DNA from 4 places in the Hoeflea sp. AS16 genome. Region 3 is predicted to be linked to each of the others. Evidence: predicted binding sites of a transcription regulator. Region 3 holds the regulator's gene; each other region holds the start of a gene.

Region 1 (7,697 bases), on a different contig from region 3:
GCGATGATCGACCGCAGCGCCGAGGTTCTCGAACATCGCTCGCGGCGGATCGATGCGCTTTCGACCGAGGTGTTTTCGCGCAGCGCTGCCAACAACCCCGAAGCCGTCACGCGCGATCTCGAAGCCACGCTCGGTGTCATCGCGGGGCATCAGCGCACCGTTGCCAAGGTGCGCGAAAGCCTGATGTCGCTGGCCCGCGTGACAAGCTTTCTGCAGACCCTGCCGGAGATCATGGGCGACCGGACACTCAAGCAGCGCTGCCGCTCGATGGCGGTCGACGTCCAGTCGCTCTCCGAACACGCTGATTTCATTTCCGAAAACATCATCTTCCTGCTCGACGCCTCGCTCGGCCTGATTTCGGTGCAGCAGAACCAGGTGATGAAGGTGCTTTCGGTTGCGGCGATGATTTTCCTGCCACCGACCTTCATCGGCACCGTCTACGGCATGAACTTTCAGGACATGCCCGAACTCAGCCAGCCCTGGGCCTACCCGATCGCGCTCGCCGTCATGGCCGCCTCTGCACTGGGGCCCTATCTCTGGTTCAAGCGCAAGGGCTGGTTTTAGGGGGGCACTGACGCCAGAATTGAGGCAGGCATGGGCTTTCCATGCGTCTTCAGGCCAATGCGCGGTCTCGCTTCAAACGTGCAGGCTTGGAGAACGTCAACGCTCGGTTAACCATAGTCAGCGATAGTTTGGCATCGCTGCTTTTATGAGTTATTTGAGCCATGGTTTCGCGTCTTGCCCTTGTGTCTGTGCTGTCATGCCTTGCCATGGCCGGCTGTGCTTCCAAGCCACCTTCCAGTCTGCAGGGCGCGAAAACAGCTTATGTGCCGGTTGCCGGCCAGCAATCGCTGCTTGACCGCGACCGGGACGGCGCGGCTGACAATCCGGCATTTGCCCGTTTTGGCAGGGCGCCCGGCGGCAAGGGATTCGGGTTGCTGGCCGGGCGGACCCTGAAGGTGGCTTCGCTGTCCGAAATCCGCTTGGCTGACAAGGAGGTCATTCTGACCTTTGACGATGGGCCCATGCCTGGCAAGACGGACAGGGTGCTGGAGATCCTGAGCGAGTATGGCGTCAAGGCGACCTTTCTGATGGTCGGTCAGATGGCAAGCAGCTATCCGGCGGTCGCCGCAAGGGTGGTCAATCATGGACATTCCATCGGCGGCCACACCTACAACCATGCCAATCTGGCAAATGCGGGCAACACCCGCGCGCTCAACGACATTGCCACCGGCAACGCGGCGGTGGAGAGGGCAACCGGCGCCCCGGTCGGCTTCTTCCGGTTTCCCTATCTGGCCGACACAGGCGCGCTGCGTCATTCCGTAGCCGCACGTGGTATGGTCATTCTCGACGTCGATATCGACTCCAAGGATTATTTCTCGTCCAGTCCGGAAACCATCGCTGCACGCACCATGGCGCAGGTCCGCGCCAGGCGCAAAGGCATCATCCTGATGCATGATATTCACAAGCGCACCGCTGCCATGCTCCCCTCGCTGCTGGCGCAGCTCAAGGCCGGCGGTTACAAGGTTGTGGCCCTGCAATACCGGCGGTCCCGGATGCCCGAAGCGATGGTGTCTGCCGAGACCGGTGAAGGCGGATCGCGCCAGATGTAAGTCCTGGCCGCAGGTTGCGCTGGGAGCGCGGTTTTGCAAGAGCCCGATACTGTATGTCCCTGACGGAAAAGCAGATCTCACCATGACCCCATGCCCTTGCGGCTCAGACCAAACCTATTCTGCCTGCTGCGGCCGCTACCATGCGGGTGAGGCGGTGCCGACGGCTCAAGCGCTGATGCGCTCGCGTTATGCGGCCTATGCGCTGGGCAATCTCGATTACATCGAGGCCACCTGTTGCGGCCCGGCTGCCATGGCCTTTGACCGCGCGGAAGCCGAGACTTTGCAACTGGGCACGCAATGGCTCGGTCTTGAGGTCGGCCGGACCACGAAAGGCCGGGAGCGTGACAGCGAAGGCACGGTCAGTTTCACCGCGCATTATCGCCACAAGGGCACTGAGCAGACGCTCGTGGAAACCTCTGAGTTTCGCCGCATCGATGGCCGCTGGTTCTACTCCGACCGTATGCCAGCCGCGCAAGCGGCCGTCGGGGTAGGCGGAGTGGGCCGCAACGATCCATGCCCCTGCGGCTCGGGCAAGAAATACAAGAAATGCTGTGGCGCGAGCGGCTAGGCCAGCGATGCGCCTGTCAGGCGGGCGGACCTGATCGGCTGTCAAGCAGAGCGCCACACATGACGGCCAGATGGCCGCGCAACTGTCGGGCAGCCACCTCATCGAGATTTCGTTCGAACGCGTTGCGGACACTGCCGAAAATGACAGTCAGCAGGGTACGCGTCATACTCTCGAGTTCCTGTGTGTCCAGGTCCGGCGCGCTCGCCAGCATGGCTTTGGTCGCAGCATCAGCCCGTGCGGCGAAGGCATCGATCAAGGCTTCGTTGTCCAGTTCTGCCACCGAGCGGTACAGCGCCTGGGTGACGTCGGCACGCTCGGTCTTCGCGCGCCAGTAACACTCGATCAGGGCTTCGATCATCTGCCTGGCCGGCATGCCGCGCTGCTCGAGACACGTGACCTCGATCTTGTCGGCAAGAGCGTCAAGATAGCGTTCGTTGAGCGCGTAAATCAGGGCCTGTTTGTGGGCAAAATACTGGTACATCGTCCCCACCGAAACGCCGGCGCGCTCGGCAACACGCGTTGTCGTCAGCCGGTGGGGCCCGACAGTCAGCAAAACCTGAATGGTTGCCTCGAAGACAGCGTCCAGGGTTACGGTTGCGCGCGCCTGACGCGGCCTTTTCCGGGGGGCAAGCGAGCGTGGAGCGGCGGGCGGCAAAAGCGAATCCTCAAACTGAACAATCCTTCATATTCTAGCGCCAGCAAATAGAAACGCAAAGGACAGGTTCATGTCGGAAAAACGTATCGCGCTTGTAACAGGCGGCAACAAGGGGATCGGGTTGGAGATCGCCCGGCAATTGGCACAGGCAGACATCAAGATCATTATCGGTTCGCGCGATCAGGATCGTGCCAGCGCGGCCATCAGGCAACTGGCGTCGGAAGGGCTGTCGGCTGGCTTCGTCCGTATCGACCTTGACGACTGGTCAAGCGCAGCTGCCGCGGCCGAGAAGTTCGGGGCGGAGCATGGTCTGCTCGATATTCTCATAAACAATGCAGGTATTTTCGACTTCGCCGATGGAAAACCGGGACAGGCCGACCTCGACGCGGTGCGCAAGGTGATGAACACGAATTTCGTCGGAACACTTGCCGTCACCCAGGCTTTCCTGCCGTTGTTGCGCAAGGCGCCCGCGGCCCGGATTGTCAATCTATCAAGCTCACTCGGTTCGCTGGCGTTGAACGGCGATCCGTCCTCAACCTATTACGCCAACCAGTTCATCGGCTACAACGCCTCCAAGGCGGCGCTCAACATGCTGACGATCCAGCTCCACGAGGAACTGCGCGGCACGTCGATTGCGGTCAACTCCGTAAGCCCCGGCTTCGTCAAGACCGATCTCACCGGCTATGGCACCATGACGCCGGAGGAGGGAGCCCGCTTACCTGTTCGCTTCGCGCTTGATGACAAAGGCTCTGGCCGCTTTGTTGAACCGGACGGCGAAACACCCTGGTAGCAACGCACAGCCTGCTTTCCCGCATTGGCAGGAAAGCAGGCTGCTTCTCGGAGGCTTCGGATCAGCTCTCCCACCCCGCTTTGCGTTCGATGAAGCGCAAGCGGTTGCTGAACGGATCGGTCACCTGCATCTCCAGCCCCCAATCCTGCTTTTGCAGGCCCGGCCGGTTGTAGCGGTAATTGCGCGCCAGGAGTTCGCCATGCAGCTTTTCGACGTCTCTGGCAAAGACCACCGCATTGGCGCCCGGCGTTGCGTCGCCCGAATGCTCGCTCAGATGCAGCACCATCGCCCCGCGCGACACCTGCATGTAGAGCGGCGCATCGGGCCCGAAACGGTGCTCCCAGTCGACGCTGCAGCCGAGAAACTCGAGATAGAATTCGCGTGCCTTGGCTTCGTCGAAAATCCGGATGATCGGCGCTGCGGCCTCGAGGCCGATGCCGCCATCGTCGCGGGCTCCCGGGCTTGCCGCAATCCGCGCCGCCAGAATGTTCCAGGTGTCGAAGCCGAATTGACGGGCCACGATTTCCAGCGCCTGGCTGTGGGAAATGGCAAGGCCGGTGCCGGCCAGCCGCTCGCGCATGGCTGACGCCATGGCTTTTGCATCGAGATATGTGCGCATAGTCCAGTTCTGTCCTGTCTGCGGCGAAGTGGATGATCAGTGTCCGCATTGCTGACTTTTTCGCCGATCAGGTGAACCGGAAAAACAAGACGCGCTTTCGCCAAACCTCAATGAGGCGCGGACTGCCGGCAGCGCTGGCCGTGGCCAGATTGTTTCTCAACTGCCAATGCGGGTCAAGCCTGAATTAGGTGGTGTGGCGGCTCACAAGTTGTTGACCCCGGTGCTTCAGGCACCGGAATAAACCGCGAACGCTGGTCTTTCGGTGCCGAATCACTACATTCACTCGCTATGAGCTCAGCAGATGATGATATTCCGTTTTTCGGCGACGAAGATCCGGCACCGCGCACCCCCCCGGCAGCCCGATCTTCAGCCCCACCTGCAGCAAATGCAGGCGGCTCGATTGCGGCGCGCGCCCTTGCTGCCAGCCAGCAGGCACGCAGTGCGGCCCAGCCGACACCGAACTACCTCTCGGGGCTGAACCCCGAACAGGCCGATGCGGTGGAATCCATCGAAGGCCCGGTGCTGGTGCTGGCCGGCGCCGGCACCGGCAAGACACGGGTTCTGACCACCCGCATTGCCCATATTCTCAATCTCGGGCTCGCCTATCCCTCGCAGATCCTGTCGGTGACCTTCACCAACAAGGCGGCGCGCGAGATGAAGGAACGCGTCGGCGTTCTGGTCGGCGGCGCGGTCGAGGGCATGCCCTGGCTCGGCACCTTCCACTCCATCGGCGTCAAGCTGCTGCGCCGTCATGCCGAACTGGCAAACCTGCGCTCCGACTTCACCATTTTGGACACAGATGATGTGATCCGGCTGTGCAAGCAGCTGATTCAGGCCGAAGGCATTGACGACAAGCGCTGGCCGGCCCGGCAATTCGCCAACATGATCGACGGCTGGAAGAACAAGGGCTACGGACCGGAAGATATCCCCGAGGGTGACGCCCGCGGCTTTGCCAATGGCAAGGGCAGGGTGCTTTACAAAGCCTATCAGGAACGCCTGCAGACGCTCAACGCCGTCGATTTCGGCGATTTGCTCTGCCTGCCGATCCGCATGTTCCGGGCCCATCCTGATGTGCTCAAGGAATATCAGCGCAAATTCCGCTTCATCCTGGTCGACGAGTATCAGGACACCAACACCGCGCAATATATGTGGCTGAGACTCCTGGCCCAGCGCCCTGCTGGCGAACGCCCCAACCTCTGCTGCGTTGGCGATGACGACCAGTCGATCTATGGCTGGCGCGGCGCCGAAGTTGAAAACATCCTGCGCTTTGACAAGGATTTCCCCGGCGCCAAGGTGATACGGCTCGAGCGCAACTACCGCTCTACCGAGCATATTCTCGGCGCTGCCGGGCATCTGATTTCCCACAATGAAGGCCGGCTCGGCAAGACGCTGTTCACCGAACAGTCCGACCCCGATCATGAGCGCGTGCATGTCCATGCCGCCTGGGATTCGGAGGAAGAGGCCCGCGCCATCGGCGAGGAGATCGAACAGGCCCAGCACAAGGGCCGCGCCCTCAACAACATGGCCATCCTCGTCCGCGCCTCGTTCCAGATGCGCGAGTTCGAGGAACGCTTCGTCACGCTTGGGCTGAACTACCGCGTCATCGGCGGCCCGCGCTTCTATGAGCGCCAGGAAATCCGTGATGCCATGGCGTTCTTCCGCGTGGTCTCCCAGCCCGCCGATGATCTCGCCTTCGAGCGCATCGTCAATGTGCCGAAGCGCGGCCTGGGCGAGGCCGCCGTGCGCCAGATCCATGATGTCGCCCGGGGCCGCGGCGTGCCGATGCTGGCCGCTGCCCGCGATCTGATCCTCACCGACGAGCTCAAGCCGAAGCCGCGCAAGTCTCTCACCGACGTGGTCGAGATGTTCACCCGCTGGCAGGGGATGCTGGAGACCAAACCCGGCCATGAGCTGGCCGAAACCATTCTGGAAGAGTCCGGCTACACCGAGATGTGGCAGAATGACCGCTCGGCCGATGCGCCGACGCGGCTGGAAAACCTGAAGGAACTGATCGAGACCATCTCCAGCTTTGAATCGCTGCGCGCCTTCCTTGAGCACGTGGCTCTGGTCATGGACACCGACAACAACCCCGATCTCGATGCCGTCTCGATCATGACGCTGCACTCGGCCAAGGGGCTGGAATTCGAAACCGTGTTCCTGCCCGGCTGGGAAGAAGGCCTGTTCCCGCACCAGCGCGCGCTCGACGAGGGCGGCCGCTCGGGGCTCGAGGAAGAGCGCAGGCTCGCCTATGTCGGCCTGACCCGCGCCAAACTCTATTGCCACATCTGGTTTGTCTCCAACCGCCGCATTCACGGCTTGTGGCAATCGACACTGCCCTCGCGCTTCCTCGATGAATTGCCCGAAGCCCATGTCGAGGTTGCCGAAATGGACACAGGCTACGGTGGCTATGGCCGCGGCGGTCGTTTCGGCGGGCAGGGCGGCCAGACCGGCGGCCCCTACGGCGCCTCCCGCTTCGACAAGGCCGAACCGTTTGCCGGCAATTACAACACGCCCGGCTGGAAACGCGCCCAGGCCAACAAGACCGACGCCGCCCGCGACAACTGGGGCACCCGCTCGGGCCACGCCGTCGAACGCATCGCCTACGGTGAAAGCGGCCCGCGCGGCGGCAGAACCATCGATGGCGAACTGGTGGCCAAATCCACAGGAACAACCTCGGCCTATTCCGTCGGCGACCGCGTCTTTCACATGAAATTCGGCAACGGCAATATTGCATCGATCGATGGCAACAAACTGACCATCGATTTCGACAAGGCCGGGCAGAAGCGGGTGCTGGATGGATTTGTGGAACGGGTTTAAAAAACAATGGGCGCTACCGAGATGGGATATGGAGTTCCACATTCTCCCAAAGCTCTTGGGCACGCTTTTTAGCGATGTCCCGAGAATCCCGTTGAATATCAAAGCTAGTTCCATTCACCCAGCAATAGAAGTTTTCAGCAAGCCAGATGCTTTGCCGCAGCAAATGCACCTCATCACCATACTTCATAGGTGCCACCGGGTTTCGTCTTTCCCTGCGTGTTTGTATCAGGGCATGAGCAATGTGCTTGTCTCGAGAGTTTCGTAGTCGTTCGAGGGCAGGGGATTGAGCTATTTTTCGAGAGATACAAATGGCGCGCCTTAAGCGCCTGCGAGCTTTCCACGCTTGTTTTTCGGCAAATCGGTTTTGGCTGTCTTGAATGGATCGTTCTAATGCGGCTTGAATTGCTGGATCAGAATGTGGCTTGTTCAGCATCCCGACCCCAAGTGATGCATGCGCATGCCGATGTTCTTCGGCTAACGCATTAATGACGTCATCGTCATCGACATATTCAACAATAGTTAGAATGCTCGCGGTATTCTCATCAGCCGTATCCCACAACGCGGCTGTTCGGAGTACCGCGAACAAAAAGGAAGTTTGGCTCAAAACATTATAAGCGTTAGCAGCGTAGGACCGC
Region 2 (7,697 bases), on a different contig from region 3:
CCGACCGGCGGATGGTGTGTTTTCCAAACCCGTCAGCTTTGCGCCGCTGACGCTTGATCCGGACCTCGATCAGGCCGCGGCTTTTAACGGCATCGACCATTTCATCCACGCGGCATTCGACCATCTGCCGGGCAAATATCGTGGCGGCGAGGGTGATGACCCGGACGGCTTTCGCGCCCGTAATCTGGATGGCACGGTGCGGCTGTTCGAGACCGCGCGACAGTCCGGCGTCAAACGCTGCGTGTTCCTCTCCAGCCGCGCCGTCTATGGTCCCCAGCCTGAGGGCATCTGGCTCAACGAGGAGACGGCACCGCACCCCGACACGCTCTATGGCACGGTCAAACTCGCGGCCGAGCAGGCACTGGCGGCGTTGGCGCGGCCGGATTTTGTAACCAGCAGCCTCAGGATCACCGGCGTCTACGGCGCTGCCAGGCCCGGAATGCCGCACAAATGGCAAATGCTGTTCTCCGACTATCTCGCCGGGCACGCGGTCAAACCGCGGCGGGGTACCGAGGTGCATGGCCGCGATGCGGCCCAAGCAGTACAGATGATGCTGGAGCTGCAACCCGGTGTAATCAACGGCCTTGCCTTCAACGTGTCCGACCTGCTGCTCGGCCGTCACGACCTGCTCAAGTTGGTGCAGGCCGCTACCGGTTGCATGCATCCCCTGCCCGCCCCGGTGACCTGTTCCGCACAGGGTATGATGGACACGGGACGCCTCAGAGGCCTGGGCTGGACACCGGGCGGGACCGAATTGCTGGAGAAAACAGTCCGGTCCCTCTGTTCCGGCTAACGCCTCTTCGCTCTGCGCGAGAGAGGCTTTGCGCCATTACTGAGCGGCGATGATGCCGGCGATCAAACCCGAGACCACGCTGATCAGCACATACTGGTTGTCGACCTTGACCCAGCTCTGACCGCGACCCGGCTTGCGCAGACCGTGGCGCTTGTAGTCATTCAATGCGGAATGCTTCTTCCAGTCGCTCATCCGCTGGCCCTTCGTCCAGTGCTTCCTGGCGGAGACCTTCTGCGGCGCGGATTTCTTTTGGGACCGAGCCTTAGGCTGGTTCTGGTTCATTTCGAACTTAGAGTGGGTATGGCGCTTGCTGTGATCCGTTCTGGACCCTGCCTGGGCCACGGGCGCTGCCATCAACAGTGCGGCAATGGAGATAATGAATGCCTTTTTCATGACGTTTCCTTCCGTTGTCTATGAGCGGAAGTTAGGCCCCGTCACATGAACCCAAAATGAACGTACATGTTAATGTTTTGTAATGTTATCAGTAGCTTGAAGGCGTTCAGAATGTGGTCAACGGGGGACCGGAAAACGGTGTGGCACCGCGACCAAAATCAGTTCCTCAAACGGATGGCAAACGCATACCACAATTGGCTTGCGGCAGTTGCCATGCCTGACCACTCACCGGCCGGCGTCACTCGTCCTCGAACAGGCTGGCCTGCGTGGCCGCAAGGTCCTTGGGTGCATTGAGCCCCATATGCCCCCAGGCGCGTGCTGTCAGCACCCGGCCCCGCGGCGTTCGCTGCAGGAAGCCCTGCTGGATCAGGTAAGGCTCGATGATGTCCTCGATGGCGTCACGCGGTTCCGACAGGCCCGCAGCGATGGTCTCGATCCCCACCGGCCCGCCGCCGAAATTGCGCACGATCATGTCGAGATAGCGCCGGTCAAGCTGGTCCAGCCCGATACTGTCGACCGAGAGCCGGGTCAGCGCCTCGTCGGCGATTTTCCGGGTCACGGCTTCGGCTTTCGCCACTTCCGCGAAATCCCTCACCCGCCGGAGTAACCGTCCGGCGATACGTGGTGTGCCGCGCGCCCGCCGCGCAATCTCCAGCGCACCGTCATCGGTCATGCCGAGCCCCATGATCCGCGCCCCACGCCGCACGATCAGTTCCAGCTCCTCGACCGTGTAGAACTGCAGCCGCACCGGGATGCCGAAGCGGTCCCTCAGCGGCGTGGTCAGCAGTCCGAGACGGGTGGTAGCAGCCACCAGCGTGAACCGCGACAGGTCGATCTTGACCGATCGCGCCGCCGGCCCCTCGCCGATGATCAGGTCGAGCTGAAAATCCTCCATCGCCGGATAGAGGATTTCCTCGACCGCCGGGTTGAGCCGGTGGATCTCGTCGATGAACAGCACGTCGCGGTCTTCGAGATTGGTCAGCAGCGCTGCCAGATCGCCGGCCTTGGCAATCACCGGACCGGAGGTCGAGCGGAAATTCACGCCCAGTTCCTTGGCCATGATCTGCGCCAGCGTGGTCTTGCCCAGGCCCGGAGGACCGACAAACAGCACGTGATCGAGCGCTTCGGCCCGGCCCTTGGCTGCCTCGATGAACACCTTCAGGTTGGCCCGCGCCTCGGCTTGGCCGGTAAAATCATCCAGAGTTTGCGGGCGCAATGTCGTGTCGACATCCTCGCCACGCTTGTCAGGAGATATCAAACGATCAGGGTCACTCATAAACCGCTTTTCCCATCATCGTCGCCCGCTGGCAATGGCACTTGCACACGCTCAACTGCACTTGCTCCTACCGCGCCAGCTCTTTCAGGCCCAACCTGATCAGCTTGGCCGAATCCGGATCCTCGCCCGCCACCTTCAGCGCCGCTGCCACCGCATTGGCCGCCTGATCGCGCGAATAGCCGAGATTGGACAGAGCGGACACGGCATCGGCCACCGGCGCCGACGCCACGCCCTCGCCCAGTTCCTGCTTCAGCCCCATCGCCTCGCCTGCATCGCCGCCAAGCGCCGGAGCCTTGTTCTTGAGTTCCGTGACAATCCGTTGCGCCACTTTCGGCCCGATGCCCGGCGCTCGCGCCACCGTCGCCTTGTCCTGAAGCGCAATCGCATTGGCAAGCTCGGATGCTGTCAGTGTGGACAGAACCGCCAGCGCAACCTTGGCACCGACGCCCTGAACGCTTTGCAACAGCCGGAACCATTCGCGTTCCAGCGCGGACTCGAACCCGAAAAGCCTGAATTGATCCTCGCGCACATAGGTCTCGATGAACAGCACGGCCGCCTCGCCGACAGAGCCAAGCCGTGACAGCGTGCGGGAGGAACAAAACGCCACGTAACAGACCCCGTGCACATCGATCAGCACATGATCTTCTCCGATTTCATCAATGGTGCCCTTGAGTTTGCCAATCATTGGACTGTCCCCAATTCCGCCGCCATCCGCCACTCCAGCGATGTGCGATGATGTGCATGACAGATCGCGATCGCCAGCGCGTCCGCCGCATGATCACTGTCAAAGGTGGCTTTCGGTATCAGCATCTTGACCATCATCAGGATCTGCTTCTTGTCGCCATGCCCGACCCCGATCACCGCCTTCTTGACCGCGTTCGGCGCGTATTCGCCAACCCGCAGGCCCGCCCGCGCCGGTGCAAGCATGGCGATACCGCGCGCCTGCCCGAGCTTCAAGGTCGCCGTGGCGTCCTTGTTGACGAAGGTGTTCTCGACCGCGGCCTCGAACGGTTGAAACTCGTGCAGCACCGTCTCCAGCCCCGCATAGAGCTGGTTCAGCCGTGAGGCGAGATCCAGCTTGTTGTCGGACTTGATCGTTCCCGAAGCGACAAAGCGCAGGGAGTTCCCGAGACTGTCGATCACACCCCAGCCGGTGTTTCTAAGCCCGGGATCAATCCCGATTATCCGAATCGCTTCTTTCATGAAAAAACCCTAGCTGCATGCGCTGAACCATTCCATCGAAATGTGAACAAACCAAAAACAAACGTCCGGAATCGAAATCAGTTTTGGCAATGTGCGCCTGACTTCCTACATTGGGCGAACACGACACCAGCCATCACACCAGCGTTGAAAGATCCCAATGACCGCCTTTTCAATTCTCGATCTCTGCCCCATCGTCGAGGGCGGTACAGTTAGCGACGCTCTCGCAAGCACCAGACTGATGGCCAAGCAGGCCGAAGACGCAGGCTTTACCCGGTTCTGGCTGGCCGAGCATCACGGCATGAAGGGCATCGCCAGCGCGGCAACGGCGCTGGTGATTGCCGAAGCCGGCCATGCAACAAGCACTATCCGCATCGGTTCGGGCGGCGTCATGCTGCCAAATCACTCACCGCTGGTCATTGCCGAACAGTTCGGAACACTCGAAGCCCTTTTCCCCGGCCGGGTCGATCTCGGTCTTGGCCGCGCCCCGGGCACCGACATGAACACCGCGCGCGCCCTGCGCCGCAACCTGGAGGCAGGCGCAAACAGTTTCCCCGATGACATCGTCGAGTTGCAGTACTACCTCGGAGACCCCGACGAGCGCATGCTGCTCGCGGTACCCGGAGCCGGCTCGCATGTGCCCCTGTGGATTCTCGGATCGAGCATCTACAGCGCCCACCTGGCCGCGGCACTCGGCCTGCCCTATGCATTCGCATCGCATTTCGCGCCGGACATGCTGATGGAAGCGCTGGATATCTACCGCTCCAAGTTCACACCGTCAGCCCAGCTTGACGCGCCCTACGTCATGGCCGCCACCATGGGCGTGATGGCCGATACCGACGCTGAGGCGAATTACCTGTTCACCACGCTGCAGCAGACCTTCGTCAACATGCGCCGCAACGCCCGCGGCAAGATGCCAAGACCGATCGACAGCATGGACGGGTACTGGAACGAGATGGAAAAAGTCGCCGTCGAACACACCCTGCGCTACGCGGTGGTCGGCAGTCCGGAAACGGCGACGAAGAAGATGCGGGATTTCATCGCCGCCACCAAGGCCGACGAGATCATGATTTCCATGCCGATCCACTCCATCGAGGCCCGGCTGAAATCCGTCGAACTGTTCGGCGCCATGCGGGAAGCGCTTTAAGGCATGAAAAAACCGCCGGTCACGAAACCGGCGGTTTTGAATGTTCGGTGAGATCGCCGCTCAGGCAGACAGTTTCGCCATCACCTCGTCGGAAACTTCGAAGTTGGCATAGACGTTCTGCACGTCGTCATCATCGTCAAGCGTCGCGATCAGCTTGAGCACCGACATCGCCTTGTCTTCATCGACGGGGGCAGATGTCTGCGGCTTCCAGATGGCCTTGACCGACTGTGCTTCGCCAAGCGCTTCTTCGAGCGCTGTCGACACCTCGCCGATATCCTCGAACGCGCAGAGAATGACGTGTTCTTCTTCGCCGCTGGTCACATCCTCGGCGCCGGCCATGATCGCGGCTTCCATGATCGCGTCGGCATCACCGGCCTCGACCGGATAGATGATTTCACCAACGCGCGAAAACATGAACCCCACGGATCCGGTCTCGCCCAGCGCTCCGCCGGACTTGGTGAACGCCGCGCGCACGCTCGATGCCGTGCGGTTGCGGTTGTCGGTCAGCGCCTCGACGATCACGGCAACGCCACCCGGGCCGTAGCCCTCGTAGCGCACTTCCTCGTAGCTCTCGCTGTCGCCGCCCGAAGCCTTGTTGATGGCACGCTGAATGTTGTCCTTGGGCATCGATTGCGATTTGGCATTCTGGATCGCCAGTCGCAGCCGCGGGTTCATCGCCGGGTCCGGCGAGCCCATCTTGGCGGCAACGGTGATTTCGCGTGCAAGCTTGGAGAACATCTTGGAACGGACGGCATCCTGCCGCCCCTTGCGGTGCATGATGTTTTTAAATTGTGAATGGCCGGCCATAATGCCCCTGATCTTTGCTCTGGAATCTGGATTGGCGCGTTATAAGGTCCTTACCGCGTTTCGTCCAGAAGGTTCAGACCATGCAAAAGACCACCGTTCCGCCCCTGCCCCTGACCGGTGGTTGCCAGTGCGGCCGCATCAGCTACCGGATGCGGGCCAATCCGGTGGTGTTCTACCTCTGCCATTGCACCGAATGCCAGCGGCACACCTCGTCGGCCTTCGGCGAAAGTCTCAGGTTCAAGCGCGAACATCTCGATGTCGATCCCGGTCTTGTCAGCGTGAGCCGGATGAGCGAATCCGGCAACGAGCGCCAGGGATGGTTCTGCCCCGATTGCGGGGTGCGCATCTGGCACGGCACCAGCGGCTCGGCGGAGATCAACATCAAGGCAGGTACACTCGACGACACCTCCTGGCTGGTTCCGGCCGGACACATCTGGTGCCGCTCGAGACAGCCGTTCATGAATATCTCCGCCGACGAGCTCAGCTACGACACCCAGCCGGAAGATGGGTATGAAGCGCTGAAGCAGCGCTGGCAGGAGATGACACGCTCATCCTGACCATACCCCGGGTATGCCGGAATGAACTCTCCCCTTTACGTTACGTAGCCGCGCTCTACACTCTACTGTGAGACTGTTTCACGGAGCCGCCGCCATGCACCGTATAAAGGCCTTCATCTTCGCCCTTGCAGCGCTTGTCCTCGCTTCGCCCGCCGGCGCCCAGGAAAATCAACGACCGTTCAGCCAGTGCCTTGCAATCGCGCAGGCGCTTCCCGGCGTTGTCTACGCCAACCTGACGCCTGAAGATTCCGGCCTCCAGGTGGAGCTTGCGGCTGCCGGAACAGGCGAAGTCGAGATCATGTTTGCCGGCCATTCGACCTATGTCATCACCACGCCCGGCGGCGTTACCATCGCCACCGACTACAACGGCTGGGCAGGCCGTGTGGCCACCCCGGATGTCGTCACCATGAACAAGGCGCACTCCTCGCATTTCACCCTGTCACCCGACGAACGCATAAAACATGTGCTGCGCGGCTGGAATTTTGACGGCACGCCTGCCGATCATGATGTGGTGGCCGGGGACGTCTACGTCCGCAATGTCACCACCGACATCCGCAATTTCGGCCAGATGGAGCCCGACGGCAATTCGATCTTCATTTTCGAAGTGGCTGACCTGTGCATCGGTCACCTGGGCCATTTGCACCATCCGCTGGAAGACCGGCATTTTGCCCAGATCGGCCGGCTCGACATCGTCATGGTACCGGTCGATGGCGGCCTCACGCTCAGCCACGCGGCGATGACCGGGATTGCCCAGCGGCTGCAATCCTCGATCCTGTTGCCGATGCACCGCCGCGGTGCGCCGCTCTCGAGTTTCATCGAGATGATGGGCGACAGGTTCGCAACCGATTTTGTCAATGATGACAGCTTCACCATCTCGGCCCGCACATTGCCGCGCCGGCCGACAATTCTGGTCTTGAAGGGGATCTGATCATGCAGCGCAGGCGATTTCTGATCACGGCTGCAGGTCTTGTCCCTGCGCTGATGGTCGCCTCCCCCCTGTCGGCCGAGACCTTAAGCGAGCGCGAAAAACTGTTCCAAGCCCTGAAGACAGCAAGGACAGAGCGCGAGGGCCGCCTTGCAGAAAACGCGATATGGAACTGGTGGCTCGACCAGTCGCCGACACCTGAGGTTCGCGCAGCCATCGACTACGGCATGGAACGGCGCGAGAGCTACGATTTCGAAGCCGCGGAGAAAGCCTTCGACAGCGTGATCGAGAAAGCCCCCGACTATGCCGAGGGCTGGAACCAGCGCGCCTTCGCCCGCTTCCTGCGCGACAATATCGACGGAGCGCTATCGGACCTCGAAAAAGCCGTCGAACTTGATCCCGAGCATTTTGGCGCCTGGTCGGGCATGTACCATGTGCTGATGCGGATGGGCCGGCCGGAGGTGGCGGCTTCGGCTTTGAGCCGCGCTGTCACAATCCACCCGTGGCTCAAGGAACGCGGCATGTTGCCACCTGACCCGGATGCCAGGCGGCCCGCAATCAAGGGAAAACAGCAGGACCTGTAGAACCCGACCAGTCAG
Region 3 (7,697 bases):
ACTGCGTGGCATCACGGCCGACCTTCGCCGAATGGACGCGTTCGGCACGCAATTTCGACGTGGCATCAATTCTTCGTTCACCCTCCGACGGCTCGCTGCCCGTGTCGGAACCCGCCGTCTTCGCGAATATCATTGCAACTAGTGAAGCGAGCGGTGACGACAACATTCTCCGTTTCCAAGACCATGCAGGTCAGCCGGTGTGGCTCCGCCCCTCGGTCCAGGCCTCGCCATTCGCCCAGCACGTTCACAGGCATATGGCGGTGATCGTGACGGAGCGCGACCATGCGCTGGGCAAGCCGGCGCGAATCTTCCACTCGATCATGAGGGCGGACGGCGCGGACCTTGTGCTGCCCTTCAAGACAGGCGATCTGCTGGAGCCACAGATCCATCTGATCGAACTCGAGTCACCGGCGCGGCCGCTGGCCTATGGCCTGGCATCACCGCTCGACGAGCAGTTCGGCGCCTACGACCTCGATCTGAAATCGATCCTGACGGGACCAGCCGAAGGTTCGCAAATCCCCTGGAAAGGAATGTTGCTGACAGGGCGCTTCCCGGTCACGACGAAGGGGATTGCGAATATCCGGTTTCGTCTAGAAGCCGCCACCAAGGAGGACGACGCCTGCGAATTCGATCTGCCCTGCGCAGATGGCCCGTACTGCCAGTTTGAATTACTGCTGTCGCACGATGCTGGTGCACCGGACGACAGCAAGCTCGCCATAGCTAAGACCCTGATTGCTGTTGATGGAAGGCGCACGGACGCGGGAACCGAAAAAACACCCGTGCCGGGCGGCTCATTCCTGTCGCTGCAGATCGCCGGGGTTCAGGCGGCAGCCCCCGTCACCGAATTCTGGTGTGATCTGTCACACAAGGCCTGGACGGACAGCGGCGCCGGCAATGGGGAGGCGATGGAACCCAATCCCCTCACCTGGCTTTTCAGTGACAGCGACACGATAACGGCCACGGGAAATGTCCGCGAAGCCACGGGAGCGGACCGACTTGCAGGACTGACCGAAGCGCAGGCCAGAATCGTGTCCGTCTCGCCCGCCATGCCGCTGACTACCCGACGAATGAACTGATCCACCTTCTATCTGCCGCTGCCAATACGAGGAGACAGCCATGACCAAACTCGAGACCGAATATCTGAAGCAGATGGGGATCGAGCCTGAAAATTATGTACAGCCGATGGCCGAAATTGTACCGCTCGCGCCCAGGAAGGTGAAATTCAGCAACTGGAAGGCGATAACCTATGCGAAGGACTATTGCGGCCAGACGGCAAACACCTGCGGTGCCTACTATGACCAACCCGGCAAGACGGATTGCGCACATTTCATCGCCCACTGCCTGAGTGCCGGAGGCATCGCCATCAAACCCGGCGATGGCAGTACAACAGACTGCCCGGCGGGATTGGCGATGCGCAATACCGATCTCGTCGCCGCTTTGACGGCGCTGGCTACAGACTACGACAATGTTCAGGAATTGGGTATTTCAGACGCAATAATCGGTGACATTGGTTTCCTCAACAACCTCATCCGACCATCGCACGCCTTCATGATCTGCGAGCCGGTCAATCTCGGAGATCCACTGAAGCCGGCAAAGGTATGGTCTCACACCGCCGCTCGTTGCTGCGGTGACATGGGTGCGGAAATCCGGCAATGGTTCGCTACGATGTTCCGCATTACCGACGCGCAGTAACCAACTGGCACCTAGAACTTTGTAACTTTGCAGGTTCGCAGGATGTTTGAGACGATGTCAGTTCCTTGCGAATCGTTGACCGGCAGGCCATGCCGTAATGGTTACACGCTTCCCGGAGACAGGATCTCCGGGTTGTCCGAACTGACTGCCCTGTGTGATCACGCAGCACAAACCGGCCCTGGCAAATTGGCGTAGAAACGCGTCGGTTTGCCAATGAAAACAATCCATTATCCGGAATTCGTTGGCGCAACCATCACCCCGTTGCGTGTTCTGTTCCCGTTTACGGTTCGCACCCCCGATGTTCTTTCATTGTTTCTTTACCCCTTGCGGAACACATATGGAACATGATACCTGAGTTCTGGTTTTGTTTCATTCCGACCATCGGGCCGGCCACCGGGGTAATTTGCCAATGTTGACGCGCAAACAGCACGAACTTCTCCTCTTCATCAATGAACGGATGAAGGAAAGCGGAATACCGCCTTCGTTTGACGAGATGAAAGATGCGCTCGACCTGGCGTCCAAATCCGGCATTCACCGGCTGATCATGGCGCTCGAGGAACGCGGCTTCATTCGCCGCCTGCCCAACCGCGCACGGGCGCTTGAAGTGATCAAGCTGCCTGACAGCTACCAGGCCTCGCTGCAGCCGCGCCGCGGATTTTCGCCCAGCGTCATCGAAGGCAGCCTAGGCAAGCAGCCTGAACCCGTGCGCCGCGCCACGCCTGCAAACGACGAACCGTCGCAGGTGGCCGAAGTGCCTATGATGGGCCGGATTGCCGCCGGCGTGCCGATCTCGGCGATCCAGAACATCACCCACAACATCACCGTGCCTGCAGAAATGATCGGTCCCGGCGACCATTACGCGCTTGAGGTCAAGGGCGATTCGATGATCGACGCCGGCATCTTCGATGGCGATACGGTGGTGATCCGCAACATGTCGACGGCGAGCCCCGGCGACATCATCGTGGCGCTGGTCGATGACGAGGAAGCGACGCTGAAGCGGTTTCGCCGCAAGGGCGCGTCGATTGCGCTTGAAGCCGCAAACCCGGCTTACGAAACCCGGATTTTCGGGCCTGACAGGGTCAAGGTGCAGGGCAAGCTTGTCGGCCTGATCCGGCGTTACCACTGACCAGACGCCACGTCCGGCGAACGCTCAATGCTCAGCCGGGCAGATCGAACTTTCCGGTTCGCCACTCATAATAGCGCTGGACCGTCCACGGCCGGATGACGCCTTGCAGTGCGGCGTTGACCTTGAATCGGGGGCTCGCCTTTGTCTTTTGATATCCATCCTGTCCCCCGGCAGCAGATTGCGCCTCCCGGCTGACGGTAATCGCCAGTGAACCCGAGCGGCGCAGACTGCGCGATGTGATGAGCATGGCGCCTGAACGACAGGAAATCATGTAGACCGGGATCGCGACAACCACCAGATCTGCCTGGTCACACGCTGCACCAATCAGTGCTGCCTGATCGGTCGCGACAATCGCAGCCCCGGCATGGATCGCCACGCAGGTGCCCCGGCCGGCGCACTGAAAACGTGACGGCCGCAGCGTGGCGGCTGCAAGCAAGCGTTCGAGGATGGCGGCGACCGGCTCCGTGGCTGCGTCAGGATCTGAACCGGATTTCATGTTTGGCTCGGCAACAGGTGGAAGATGCGGCGCACCACGCATGGCCGTCTGCCATTGGCCGAACACGAAGCTGTTGGGCCGCGCGGCGTTGCTTGCCAGTCCCGACGGGCTGGACAATCCCACCAGATGACCGGTTTCGCTGATCAGAATGTCCGGCCTTGGACCAGCCATCGGCGGCAGGGTGAACATCAGACCGACAGCGATCAGCGCCAGCCCGGCAAGACGCAACCGGCTTCTCAGGAACACCAGAATTACGAAGCCGGTCCCGGCGATCAGGGTGGCCGTCAGCGGTATTTGCCCGACACTGAAATCTCCGCCGAGGCCGTGGACATAATTTGCCGCGGCAATGACGCCCTCAAGCCCCTGCCCCATGATTTTCAGCGGGCAGGCATCCAGGCCGAATGGCATGAGCAGCATTGCCAGAAGTCCGGCGGGCATGACAACAAATGTTACCAGCGGCATGGCCAGCAGGTTGGCCAGAAGTCCGTTGCCTGCGACCCGGTGGAAGTGATGGGCGGAAAACAACCCGGTGGAGAGACCGGCAACGAGCGACGTGACAGCCAGACCAAGCAAGGCCTTTGCCGCAAATGCGAGCCAGCGGCGCGGTGCTGATCCGGAGGCACTGCTGCCCGGTGCTGCGGATCTGTGCCGGGCGCGAAGGGCAATCGCGGCATAGGCCGAAATCAATGCAGCGGTGGCGGCAAAGGACATCTGGAAGCCTGGGCCGACAACCGCGGAGGGCGAGATCAGGATAATCACCATTGCCGCCAGCGCGACATTGCGCATGGTCAAGGCAGGCCGGTCTGCCAGCACCGCGACCAGCATTATGGTGAGCATCACCCAGGCGCGCTGGGTGGAAACGCTGCCACCGGAGATCAGCAGATAGGCGGTGGCGGTCAACATCGCGCCGACGGCTGCGATTTTCTTGACCGGCCAGGCTTCCACGAGAGCCGGGAAGACCGCGAGCCCCTTGCGGATGCCGATGTAGAGCGTCCCGGCGGCAAGCGCCATGTGCAGTCCCGAGATCGCCAGGATGTGGGCAAGCCCGGTTGCGCGCAAGGCCTCGACCACCGGCTTGCTGATGCCGCGCCGGTCAGAGACTGCGAGGGCTGCGGCGATGCCGCCGGGGTCTCCCGGCAAGACCTCGCGGATCCTGGCGGACACATCTTCCCTCATGCTCCTCAGCCCCAATCCGAACGACTGGATCCAACCCGCCGCGGTCTCCGCCCGGCTCGATGACACTGTTGCCTCGACTGGCGCGCGATAGAAATAGCCTTGTGCGCCGATGCGGTCGACAAAGGCGCGGAAGGCAAAGTCATAGCCGCCCGGCATGACCGGACCGGAGGGCGCGGACAATCGCGCGCGCCCAGAAATCTTCGCCCCGACCGGCAGCACCATGTGGCTGCTCCGGGCCGAGAGCCGGACGCGCAAGGGCGGGCGCCGGATCTGCGGATCGGCGGTGGATGCAAGCCTGACAAGGTACCTGACCCTGCCATCGGGATCGAATTCGCGTGCCTGAACCGTGCCGGTAATCGTTGTCGTCACGTCTGAATCAAGCAAAAGCGCGCCATTGTGCACCTCGATGCCGGAGGCGAGAGCACCGGCGAACAAGGCCGCAAGGTAACCGGCGCATCGGGCGGAGGTGATATGGCGCTCCCGGCTCAGACCCGCGACAAGCAGCGCTACCATCAGACCCGCAGCGACAAATACCAGTGCGGGATCGGTGGGCGTCATGTAGAAAAGACCTGCACCGGCGCCCATTGCGACGGGAAGGAACAGGAAGGCCAGGCCATGGTCCTTTTCCGCTGAAACAGCCGCCGCGAAGCCCTTGCGCAGACGGGTTGCGGAGCTTTCCTCGTGCCGGACAAGCGGCGGTGTGCTCAGGCGTTTGGCTTGTCGCAGAACCACCGGCGCGACAGGATCTGCGTGCGGCCCGGCAGCCGGTTTCACGGCCCCGAACGCACCGACTGGTTCGCGCTCAAATCCTTCGCGTTTTGCCTGCATCATGCACGCCTCGCCTGAAGCCTGCCAGACTACCACCGAAACGCGCAACAATGCCACCGTGAATTGCAATCACGACACCCACCCCACAACCGGCCATTGGCCGCTCACGCGGGCTTGCACCGTGGTGTTTGTCGCGCAATTCCAAAGTGTTACCATTTGCTAAAGCCCGCCGTTGCAGGCCTTTGCATATCCGCTCCCCGGCGGACAATTAGCCATCTGCATAGCTTGGCAGGGTGCTCCAAATCAGATAGCTAGACGCCTGACGGTCATCCAAGACGTCGGCCAAGCGCCGAACGCCTGCATTTGTGGAAGGACATGCCATGGCAGACAAGAACGCAAAAATCAGTATGGACGGCAAAGAAGTCGAACTGCCGATCAAAACCGGAACCATCGGCCCCGACGTCGTCGACATCGGCACGCTTTACAAGAACACCGGAGCCTTTACCTACGATCCGGGCTTCACATCCACGGCGTCTTGCGAATCCAAGATCACCTTTATCGACGGCGACGAAGGCATTTTGCTGCATCGCGGTTACCCGATCGACCAGCTGGCCGAGCACGGCGACTTCCTCGAAGTCTGCTACCTGCTGCTTTACGGTGAACTGCCGACGGCGACACAGAAGGCCGATTTCGATTACCGCGTGACCCGCCACACCATGGTGCACGAGCAGATGAGCCGGTTCTTCACCGGTTTCCGCCGTGACGCGCACCCGATGGCCGTGATGTGCGGCTGCGTTGGCGCCCTGTCGGCGTTCTATCACGATTCAACCGACATCACCGACCCGCATCAGCGGATGGTCGCCTCGATGCGGATGATCGCCAAGATGCCGACCCTGGCGGCGATGGCCTACAAATACCATATCGGCCAGCCCTTCGTGTATCCGACCAACAACCTCGATTACGCGTCGAACTTCCTGCGCATGTGCTTTGCCGTGCCGTGTGAAGATTACGAGGTCAATCCGGTGCTGGCCCGTGCCATGGACCGGATCTTCATCCTGCATGCCGACCACGAGCAGAATGCATCGACATCGACCGTGCGTCTTGCCGGTTCGTCGGGCGCCAATCCGTTCGCATGTATCGCAGCAGGCATCGCCTGTCTCTGGGGCCCGGCACATGGCGGCGCCAATGAAGCCGCGCTCAACATGCTGGCGGAAATCGGCACTGTCGACAAGATCCCGGAATATGTGAACCGCGCCAAGGACAAGAACGACCCGTTCCGCCTGATGGGCTTTGGTCACCGGGTCTACAAGAATTACGACCCGCGCGCCAAGATCATGCAGAAGACCACGCACGAAGTGCTGGGCGAACTCGGCATCAAGGACGATCCGATGCTCGAAGTGGCCATGGAACTGGAGCGGATCGCGCTGACCGACAGCTACTTCATCGAGAAGAAGCTGTACCCGAACATCGACTTCTATTCGGGCATCACGCTCAAGGCGCTGGGCTTCCCCACGACCATGTTCACCGTGCTGTTTGCTCTGGCGCGCACCGTCGGCTGGATTGCCCAGTGGAGCGAAATGATCGAGGATCCGGGCCAGCGTATCGGCCGTCCCCGCCAGCTCTATGTCGGCGAAGCCGCACGCGACTACGTGCCGGTGTCCAAGCGCTAAGCGCAACACCGGACATGACCTGTCGAGAAAGCGCCTTCGGGCGCTTTTTTGATTCCGGGGGAACAGTATCCGATCAACCCGGGGGCGGCTGACACCGGGCAGGCAGCGCGGGACTGCTCGATACAACGGCATCCTTAGTGCAAGGCTGTGGCGACAGGACGGCGGGCGGCTCTAGTTGCCTGCAAGCACGGACAGAAGCGTCCGGGCGGCCATTTCAGATGCCGGCACGCCGACTTCCATGCGCGAGCGGATCAGATCGAAATCGGAAAGCATGGCAGCACGATGGAGCGTATCGGCTGAAAGCTGGTTCGCCTGGCGGGCCAGGCGCTCGGCGCGGATCTGGCCGTCGTAATACTCTGACACGACGACATGGCCGGCAATCATGTTGGGCAGTGCGGCGGTCCAAGTAACGATCAGGCGCGACAGCAGGCGCGAGAGCGGATCGAGCTTGTAGCAGGAGATATGCGGAATCCCGGCAAGCGCGAGTTCGAGCAGCACGGTGCCGGAGGCGGCAATGGCGACATCGGCCTCGCCGAAAGCCTGCCACTTGGCAGCCTCGCCGGTGACGATCCGGCATTCGACATCCCAGCCGAGAACCTGGTCCCGGATCTGGCGTTCCACATGGGCGCCGGCCGGGAGCACGAAACTCATGCCGGGGTTGAGCGTGGCCAAAAATTGCGCCGCTTCGGCCAGCACCGGCGCGAGGCGCTTGACCTCGCTGCGGCGCGATCCAGGCAGGAGAAGGCAGACCGGCGGCCTTGCGGACGCA
Region 4 (7,697 bases), on a different contig from region 3:
GGACCCGGAATTGCCCGACAAGGGCCGGACGATTCTGTCCGTGCTCGAGAGCGTGGCGCAGCCCCCCTGGCTTTGCGGCGATGTCCCCACGCTTGCCGACGCCTACCTGGCGGCATGCATGGACTGCATTCTAGACAGCGAGGCAGCGGAGCATCTGCCCGGCCATGCCCCCGGGCTGATGGCCTGGTGGCACCGCGCACGGCCGCTTCTGCAATCCGCCTGAATCCGCCAGCGAGGACGCGGGCAGCTCCAAAGTATATTTTTGGCAATCCGCTCACCTACATTATTAGAAGTATCTAATTCAAAGCAACCTTCGCAAAATGTCGCGGGATAAATGAAGTTTTAAATATATGCGGCAATGCTGCGCCGGAGAAAACGGTTATGGATTGGCACAGTGACAGCAAACATGTCCCCGAACTACAAACGTTATGATCTGGGCCAGCAGCCCGCGGGAACGGTTGTCGAAGTCGTTCTCTCCTGCATCAACAACATCCGCCTCATGGATAACGACAATTTCGCCCTTTATGCCGAATCCAAGAACTGCCGGTATATCGGGGGACGCACCGAGAAATCCCCGGCTCGCCTGACCATCCCCAGGGCCGGTCACTGGCATGTTGTCGTCGACAAGACCGGGTTCCAGACCCTGGCGAACTCGAATGTCCGCGCCATACCGCCCAAAGCCATACAGCCCGCGAATGCAGCCGCACCGCGCAAGGCCGCAAGCCCGGCGACGGCCGAGGCGTCCTAACCAGCCCTCCGCTCCAGACCACATCCATTGAACAGACAGACCGGCTCGGATTGATCTATCCGGTCAGGCTGAGCCCGGCAGGCCGGTCAAACGAAAAACGCCCGGACAAGGCCCGGGCGCAATCTCGGATTTCTCTTCCGCAAGGCGCGCATTCCGCCCCGGTCGTCAGCCGATGGCCGCAGCCACGGCGTCAATTGCAGCGTTTGCCTTGGCCCCGTCCGGGCCGCCGGCCTGGGCCATGTCCGGCCGTCCGCCGCCACCCTTGCCACCGATGGCTTCGGACGCGGCACGCACCAGGTCAACCGCCGACAACCGCGATGTCAGGTCTTCGGTGACGCCAACCACGACGCTAGCCTTGCCATCTTCGCTGACCGCCACAAAGGCAGCCACGCCGGAGCCGAGCGACGCCTTGGCCGCATCCACCAGCCCCTTGAGATCCTTCGGCAGCACACCGGTGACCACCTTGCCCAGGAATTTGACACCGCCGATGTCGCGGCTTTCATCGCCGCCCGCGCCACCGCCGCCGCCAAGCGCCAGTTTCTTGCGCGCTTCGGCAAGTTCGCGTTCGAGTTTCTTGCGCTCGTCCATCAGCGCTTCGACCCGCGATGGCACATCGGTGGGCTGCACCTTGAGCAGCGAAGCGACCTGCTTGAGCTTCTCGTCCTGGTCGGTCAGGTGCTGGCGCGCAGCTTCCCCGGTCAGCGCTTCGATACGGCGCACACCGGCGCTCACAGCACTGTCGGACAGCACCCGCACCAGGCCGATCTCGCCGGTGGCGCCCACATGGGTGCCGCCGCACAGTTCCACCGAATAGGGACGGTTGGCCTTGACCCCGCGCACGCCGGTACCCATCGACACCACACGGACCTCGTCGCCATATTTCTCGCCGAACAGCGCCATGGCGCCCTCGGCAATCGCGTCATCGACAGCCATCAGCCGGGTTGTCACCGGGCTGTTCTGAAGGATGATCTCGTTGGCCATGGCCTCGACTTCGCTCAGTTCCTCGGCCGTCATCGGCTTGGGATGCGAGACGTCGAACCGCAGCCGCTCGGGCGCAACCAGCGATCCCTTCTGTGCCACATGGGTACCAAGCACCTCGCGCAGCGCCTCGTGCAGGAGGTGGGTGGCCGAGTGATTGGCGCGGATTTTCGCGCGCCGGGCATGGTCGACGTTCATCTGCGCCACCGCGCCGCGCGTCACCTTGCCCGAAACCACCTTGGCCCGGTGCACGAACAGGCCCTCGCCGCGCTTCTGCGTATCGCTGACCTCGAGCGAATAGCCTTCACCCGAAATCGTACCCTGGTCGCCCATCTGGCCACCGGATTCGCCATAGAACGGTGTCTGGTTGACCACCACATCGACCAGGTCGCCGGCCTCGGCCGCATCCACCTGCTTGCCGTCGCGCACCAGCGCCTGGATCACCCCTTCGGCCACCTCGGTATCATAGCCGAGGAAGTCGGTGGCGCCGACCTTGTCCTTGATTTCGTACCAGATGGTTTCCGTCGCCGCATCGCCCGAACCGGACCAGTGCTTGCGCGCTTCCGCCTTCTGCCGTTCCATCGCTTCGCTAAAGCCCTCGGTGTCGACATCGACGCCACGCTGCCTGAGCGCATCCTGGGTCAGGTCGAGCGGGAAGCCATAGGTATCGTAGAGCTTGAAGGCGGTCTCGCCGTCGAGACGGTCGCCTTCGCCAAGGTCGGCGCTGGCCTCGTCGAGCAGGCTCAACCCGCGCTCCAGCGTCTTGCGGAACCGGGTTTCCTCGAGCTTCAGTGTTTCCGAGATAAGCGCTTCGGCGCGCTGCAGTTCCGGATAGGCGCGGCCCATCTCGGCAACCAGCGTCGGCAGCAACCGGTACATCAGCGGATCGCGTGCGCCCAGGAGCTGCGCATGCCGCATGGCGCGGCGCATGATGCGTCTGAGCACATAGCCGCGGCCTTCATTCGATGGCAGCACACCGTCGGCGATCAGGAAGGAGGCCGAACGCAGATGGTCGGCGATCACCCGGTGGCTGGCGCGGTTCTTGCCCTCTGCGGGCACGCCGGTGGCGTCCTCAGAGGCCGAGATCAGCCGGCGGAACAGGTCGATGTCGTAATTGTCGTGCTGGCCCTGCAACAGCGCAGCAATGCGCTCGAGCCCCATGCCGGTGTCGATCGACGGCCGCGGCAGGTCGACCCGCTCGTCGGCGGTGAGCTGCTCGAACTGCATGAACACCAGGTTCCAGATCTCGATGAAGCGGTCGCCATCCTCGTCCGCAGAACCGGGAGGTCCGCCCCAGATATGGTCGCCATGGTCGTAGAATATCTCCGAGCACGGCCCGCACGGTCCGGTGTCGCCCATGGCCCAGAAATTGTCATTGGTCGGGATCCGGATGATCCGGCTTTCCGGAATGCCGGCGATCTTGCGCCACAAATCATAGGCATCGTCATCTGTGTGGTAGACCGTGACCAGAAGCCGCTCCTTGTTGATGGCGAAATCCTGGGTCAGCAGGTTCCAGGCAAGCTCGATGGCGCGCTCCTTGAAATAGTCGCCAAAGGAAAAGTTGCCCAGCATCTCGAAGAACGTGTGGTGGCGCGCGGTATAGCCGACATTGTCGAGGTCGTTGTGCTTGCCGCCGGCGCGCACGCATTTCTGCGAGCTCGCAGCCGTCGAGTAAGGCCGCTGTTCAAGACCGGTAAACACGTTTTTGAACTGCACCATGCCCGCATTGGTGAACATCAGTGTCGGGTCATTGCGCGGCACCAGCGGGCTCGAGGCCACCACTTCATGCCCGTTCTTCTTGAAATAGTCGAGAAACGCCGACCGGATTTCATTCACGCCACTCATGATCAACCCTTTGTCTGATAGGCAGGCAGTCCGCCGAAAACCGCATCGAACCACGGTTCCGCGATCCGCATCGCGACTTGCGGACCGCCGCTTTTATCGTTCGCCCGGATGCCTGTCCAGACGCCAGCCACAGCCCCTGCAAAGGAAAACCGGCCGCCGGCCCCCAAAAGGACCGGCGGCCGGCTCGAAACCATCGCGACAAACGCGAAATGATCTACATTTCGGCGGCACCCGTGCCGCTGTCATCATCCTCGCCGGCGCTGCGGTCTTCTTCCAGGAACTTCTCGGCAATCAGGCCAGCGTTCTGGCGCAGCGACAATTCAATCTCGTCAGCCAGTTCCGGATTGTCGCGCAGGAACTGCTTGGAATTTTCCCGTCCCTGCCCCAGCCGCTGGCTGTTGTAGGAGAACCAGGCACCGGATTTCTCGACAATCCCGGCCTTGACGCCCAGATCGATCAATTCGCCGACCTTGGAAACGCCTTCGCCATACATGATGTCGAATTCGACCTGTTTGAACGGCGGCGCCATCTTGTTCTTGACCACCTTGACCCGGGTCTGGTTGCCCACCACCTCGTCGCGGTCCTTGACCGAGCCGATGCGGCGGATGTCGAGACGCACCGAGGCGTAGAACTTCAGCGCATTGCCGCCGGTGGTGGTTTCGGGCGAACCGAACATCACGCCGATCTTCATGCGGATCTGGTTGATGAAGATCACCATGCAGTTCGAGCGCGAGATCGAGGCGGTCAACTTGCGCAGCGCCTGGCTCATCAGCCGCGCCTGCAGGCCGGGAAGGCTGTCGCCCATCTCGCCCTCGATTTCAGCGCGCGGCGTCAGCGCCGCCACCGAATCAACCACCAGCACGTCGATGGCGCCCGAGCGGACCAGCGTGTCGGTGATTTCCAGCGCCTGCTCGCCATTGTCAGGCTGCGAAATCAGCAGGCTCTCGAGATCGACACCAAGCTTGCGGGCATAGACCGGGTCGAGCGCATGTTCGGCATCGATAAAGCCGCAAATGCCGCCCTTCTTCTGCGCTTCGGCGATGGTCTGCAGCGCCAGCGTGGTCTTGCCCGAGCTTTCCGGCCCGAAAATCTCGATCACGCGGCCGCGCGGCAAGCCGCCAATGCCCAGAGCGATATCGAGCCCCAGCGACCCGGTGGGAACCGTTTCGATCTCGACAACGCCTTCATTGGCGCCGAGCTTCATGATGGAGCCCTTGCCGAACGAACGTTCGATCTGGGAAAGTGCGGCGTCGAGCGCCTTGCTTTTGTCCACGGATTTTTCCTCTACAAGCCGCAAAGAGTTCTGTGCCATTCGGTCCACCTTTAGGTTATCGTGCCATCGCAAGCAACGAGTGCTCGTTTGTTTAATTTGTACTCTATTTGTTCCGCATGCACAAGCCCCAACCAAGGCATTGTTATTAAACGGAAACCCAGCCCATGTTCCATTTTTGTTTTCCGGTAGTGGATAAACCAGCAAACAGGGTTCCGCCATCCTGCGGCGGCCCATTCGGGCCCCAGGCGATTCGTCTCCGCTCAATCGTTTCGGAGCACTAGCCATGGCCCGCATTCTCGCAATCGGCGGCGCCCATATCGACCGCAAGGGCTGGCTGGCCGGCCCGCACAGGCCCGGCGCCTCCAATCCCGGCCATTGGGAAACCGAGGCCGGCGGAGGCGCCTTCAATGCCGCGCGCAACCTCGCCCGGCTTGGCCATGAGGTGACGCTTGTCGCCCCCCGCGGCGGCGATGCCGCGGCCGGTCTGGTCGCCCGCGCGGCAACTGACGCAGGCATCGAGGATTGCCCCCTCACCTTTCTCGATCGCGCCACGCCGAGCTATACGGCGATTCTTGAGCCGGACGGCAACCTTGTCACCGCGCTGGCCGACATGGCGCTCTACGATCTGGTACCGGCACGGCGGCTGCTGTCCTCCAGACTGCGCAAACGCCTCACCGAAGCCGATCTGCTGCTCGCCGATTCCAATCTGCCCGAAAGCGCGCTTTCGGCTCTTGCCGAAGCAGCAAGCCACATTGGCCTGCCGCTTGCCGTCATCGCTGTCTCGCCCGCCAAGGTCGTCCGCTGGAAGCAGAGTCTCGCCAGGATCACCTGCCTCGCCATGAATATCGCCGAGGCCGCCGCATTGACCGGCGAGCCGGCGCAAACCGCGGATCAATGGCCGGCACTGCTGTCAGGCAAGGGGCTCAAGGGCGGCCTTGTCAGCGCCGGCGCCGCGCCGGTCGCCGCCTTTGCCCCGGGTCCGCAAGGGGCTGGAGAGATCATCCTCCAGCCGCCCGCGCTTGATCACCTGCAGGATGTCACCGGAGCCGGAGATGCGCTGGCCTCGGGCTATATCGACGGATTGCTTGCAGGCGGCTCCATCCGGGACAATCTCGTCCGCGGCATCGCGCTGGCGCGGCTGACTGCATCCGTTCGCGGTCCGGTTCGCCCGGATTTGTCGCAGGATCTGCTTGCCGGAACACTTGAAGCCATGCCAAAGCCGGCACACATCCAATTCCGATCTCAGGAGCCCCTCGCATGACCGGACCCGTCACCATTCAAACCACACCGGAAGTGACCGAGGCGCTGGCCGAAGGCCGCCCCGTGGTGGCGCTCGAATCCACCATCATCACCCATGGCATGCCCTGGCCGGGCAATCGCGACATGGCACTCGAGGTCGAGGCCGTGATCCGTTCCGAAGGCGCGGTTCCCGCCACCATCGCAGTCATCGACGGCCAGCTGCATGCCGGTCTCGACGAAGCGACCATTACCAAGCTGGCCCAGGCCAGCGACGTGATGAAGCTTTCGCGCGCCGATTTCGCCTTTGCCCTGGCTGAAGGCCGCACCGGCGCCACCACCGTTGCCGCCACCATGATGGCAGCCGAACTCGCAGGCATCGGAGTCTTTGCCACCGGCGGCATCGGCGGTGTGCATCAGGGCGCGGAATTGAGCTTTGATATTTCCGCCGATCTCGAGGAACTGGCCCGCACCCCCGTCATCGTTGTCTCCGCCGGCGCCAAGGCCATCCTCGACATTCCCAAGACGCTGGAAGCGCTTGAAACCCGCGGCGTGCCGGTGGTGGCCTACGGCCAGGATGCGATGCCCGCCTTCTGGTCGCGCGATTCCGGCCTCAAGGCCCCTTTGCGGCTTGATGATGCCGGGGCCATCGCCCGCTTCGAGGCCACCCGCCGGGCGCTCGGCAGCCATGGCGGCATGCTGATCGCCAACCCGGTACCGGTTGAAGACGAAATCCCGGCCAGCGAAATGAACCGCCACATTGCCGCGGCGCTGGCCACCGCCAGGGCACAGGGCATCGAGGGCAAGGCGGTCACGCCGTTCCTGCTCGGCGAGATCCTGACCCTGACAAATGGCGCCAGCCTGAAGACCAACATCGCGCTGGTGCTCAACAATGCCCGCCTCGCAGCCCGCATCGCCAGCGAACTGGCGGCCGGAACCAACTGATTGCAGGCCTTCGCCTGCCGTCAAAACCAGAGGATAGTGTGATGAAACCGACCAGACGCACAGGCAGCGCCTTCGACCGCGCCGAAGCCGCCTTCAAGTCCGCGACCACCAGGCCGGTTGAAGCCGCTCCCAAACCGGCAACCGTGCCCGAGGGCAAGGAACTGGTGTCACTCAGGCTCGATCGCGCCGTGCTCGAACATTTCCAGGAAGACGGCCCCGGCTGGCAGGACCGCATCAACGCCGCGCTGCGCACCGCAGCAGGGTTTGAAGGCAAGTAACGGCCAAGGTCAGCAACAGGTCAGAGCATGCCCATCGGGATACGGTCTGACCACACCATACAAAAAGACCCGGCCACTTTCGCAGCCGGGTCCGGTGTCGCCTCAGACGTGTCTGTTGCCGCTGATCAGCTCAGCGGCGAAATCTGGATTTCCACGCGGCGGTTGGCTGCGCGGCCGGCATCGGTACTGTTGTCGGCAATCGGCTGGCTTTCGCCAAAGCCCTGGGTAAAGAACCGGCGCGGGTCGTTGCCCTGCGAGATCAGGTAGCTCGACACCGACTGCGCCCGCTGCTGCGAGAGCGTCAGGTTGTGGCTGTCCGAACCGGTCGAATCGGTGTGCCCGGTCACGTCGACCAGCGAGCGGTTGAATTTCTTCAGCACCAGCGCCACCGAAT

What was found. Region 3 encodes LexA, which represses DNA repair genes until DNA is damaged. Its sites were predicted from a motif close to TGTTCNNNNTGTGTTCNG; they were not measured.
Positions count from the first base shown of each region.
Region 1: WNY80_RS12205 (UvrD-helicase domain-containing protein) is a predicted target of LexA. The motif match lies at 4,479-4,496, and genes of this name have one in related genera.
Region 2: ruvC (crossover junction endodeoxyribonuclease RuvC) is a predicted target of LexA. The motif match lies at 3,708-3,725, and genes of this name have one in related genera.
Region 4: recA (recombinase RecA) is a predicted target of LexA. The motif match lies at 5,010-5,027, and genes of this name have one in related genera.

Region 1 covers NZ_JBBMQQ010000004.1:166,812-174,508, forward strand. The annotation lists gene WNY80_RS12175 (magnesium transporter CorA family protein) at 1-564, shown strand, start outside; gene WNY80_RS12180 (polysaccharide deacetylase family protein) at 726-1,613, shown strand; gene WNY80_RS12185 (YchJ family protein) at 1,696-2,181, shown strand; gene WNY80_RS12190 (TetR/AcrR family transcriptional regulator) at 2,198-2,836, opposite strand; gene WNY80_RS12195 (SDR family NAD(P)-dependent oxidoreductase) at 2,907-3,626, shown strand; gene WNY80_RS12200 (glyoxalase superfamily protein) at 3,688-4,245, opposite strand; gene WNY80_RS12205 (UvrD-helicase domain-containing protein) at 4,534-7,062, shown strand; gene WNY80_RS12210 (hypothetical protein) at 7,076-7,697, opposite strand, start outside.
Region 2 covers NZ_JBBMQQ010000011.1:94,264-101,960, reverse strand. The annotation lists gene WNY80_RS20460 (NAD(P)-dependent oxidoreductase) at 1-793, shown strand, start outside; gene WNY80_RS20455 (RcnB family protein) at 830-1,186, opposite strand; gene ruvB (Holliday junction branch migration DNA helicase RuvB) at 1,425-2,462, opposite strand; gene ruvA (Holliday junction branch migration protein RuvA) at 2,530-3,147, opposite strand; gene ruvC (crossover junction endodeoxyribonuclease RuvC) at 3,144-3,665, opposite strand; gene WNY80_RS20435 (LLM class flavin-dependent oxidoreductase) at 3,823-4,809, shown strand; gene WNY80_RS20430 (YebC/PmpR family DNA-binding transcriptional regulator) at 4,870-5,616, opposite strand; gene WNY80_RS20425 (GFA family protein) at 5,697-6,173, shown strand; gene WNY80_RS20420 (MBL fold metallo-hydrolase) at 6,268-7,101, shown strand; gene WNY80_RS20415 (tetratricopeptide repeat protein) at 7,104-7,682, shown strand.
Region 3 covers NZ_JBBMQQ010000009.1:77,633-85,329, forward strand. The annotation lists gene WNY80_RS18605 (hypothetical protein) at 1-1,076, shown strand, start outside; gene WNY80_RS18610 (amidase domain-containing protein) at 1,117-1,692, shown strand; gene lexA (transcriptional repressor LexA) at 2,102-2,818, shown strand; gene WNY80_RS18620 (ComEC/Rec2 family competence protein) at 2,850-5,321, opposite strand; gene gltA (citrate synthase) at 5,639-6,928, shown strand; gene lpxB (lipid-A-disaccharide synthase) at 7,100-7,697, opposite strand, start outside.
Region 4 covers NZ_JBBMQQ010000001.1:617,454-625,150, reverse strand. The annotation lists gene WNY80_RS02970 (glutathione S-transferase family protein) at 1-223, shown strand, start outside; gene WNY80_RS02965 (DUF1883 domain-containing protein) at 407-748, shown strand; gene alaS (alanine--tRNA ligase) at 914-3,571, opposite strand; gene recA (recombinase RecA) at 3,786-4,883, opposite strand; gene WNY80_RS02950 (carbohydrate kinase family protein) at 5,128-6,105, shown strand; gene WNY80_RS02945 (pseudouridine-5'-phosphate glycosidase) at 6,102-7,025, shown strand; gene WNY80_RS02940 (BrnA antitoxin family protein) at 7,067-7,303, shown strand; gene WNY80_RS02935 (OmpA family protein) at 7,429-7,697, opposite strand, start outside.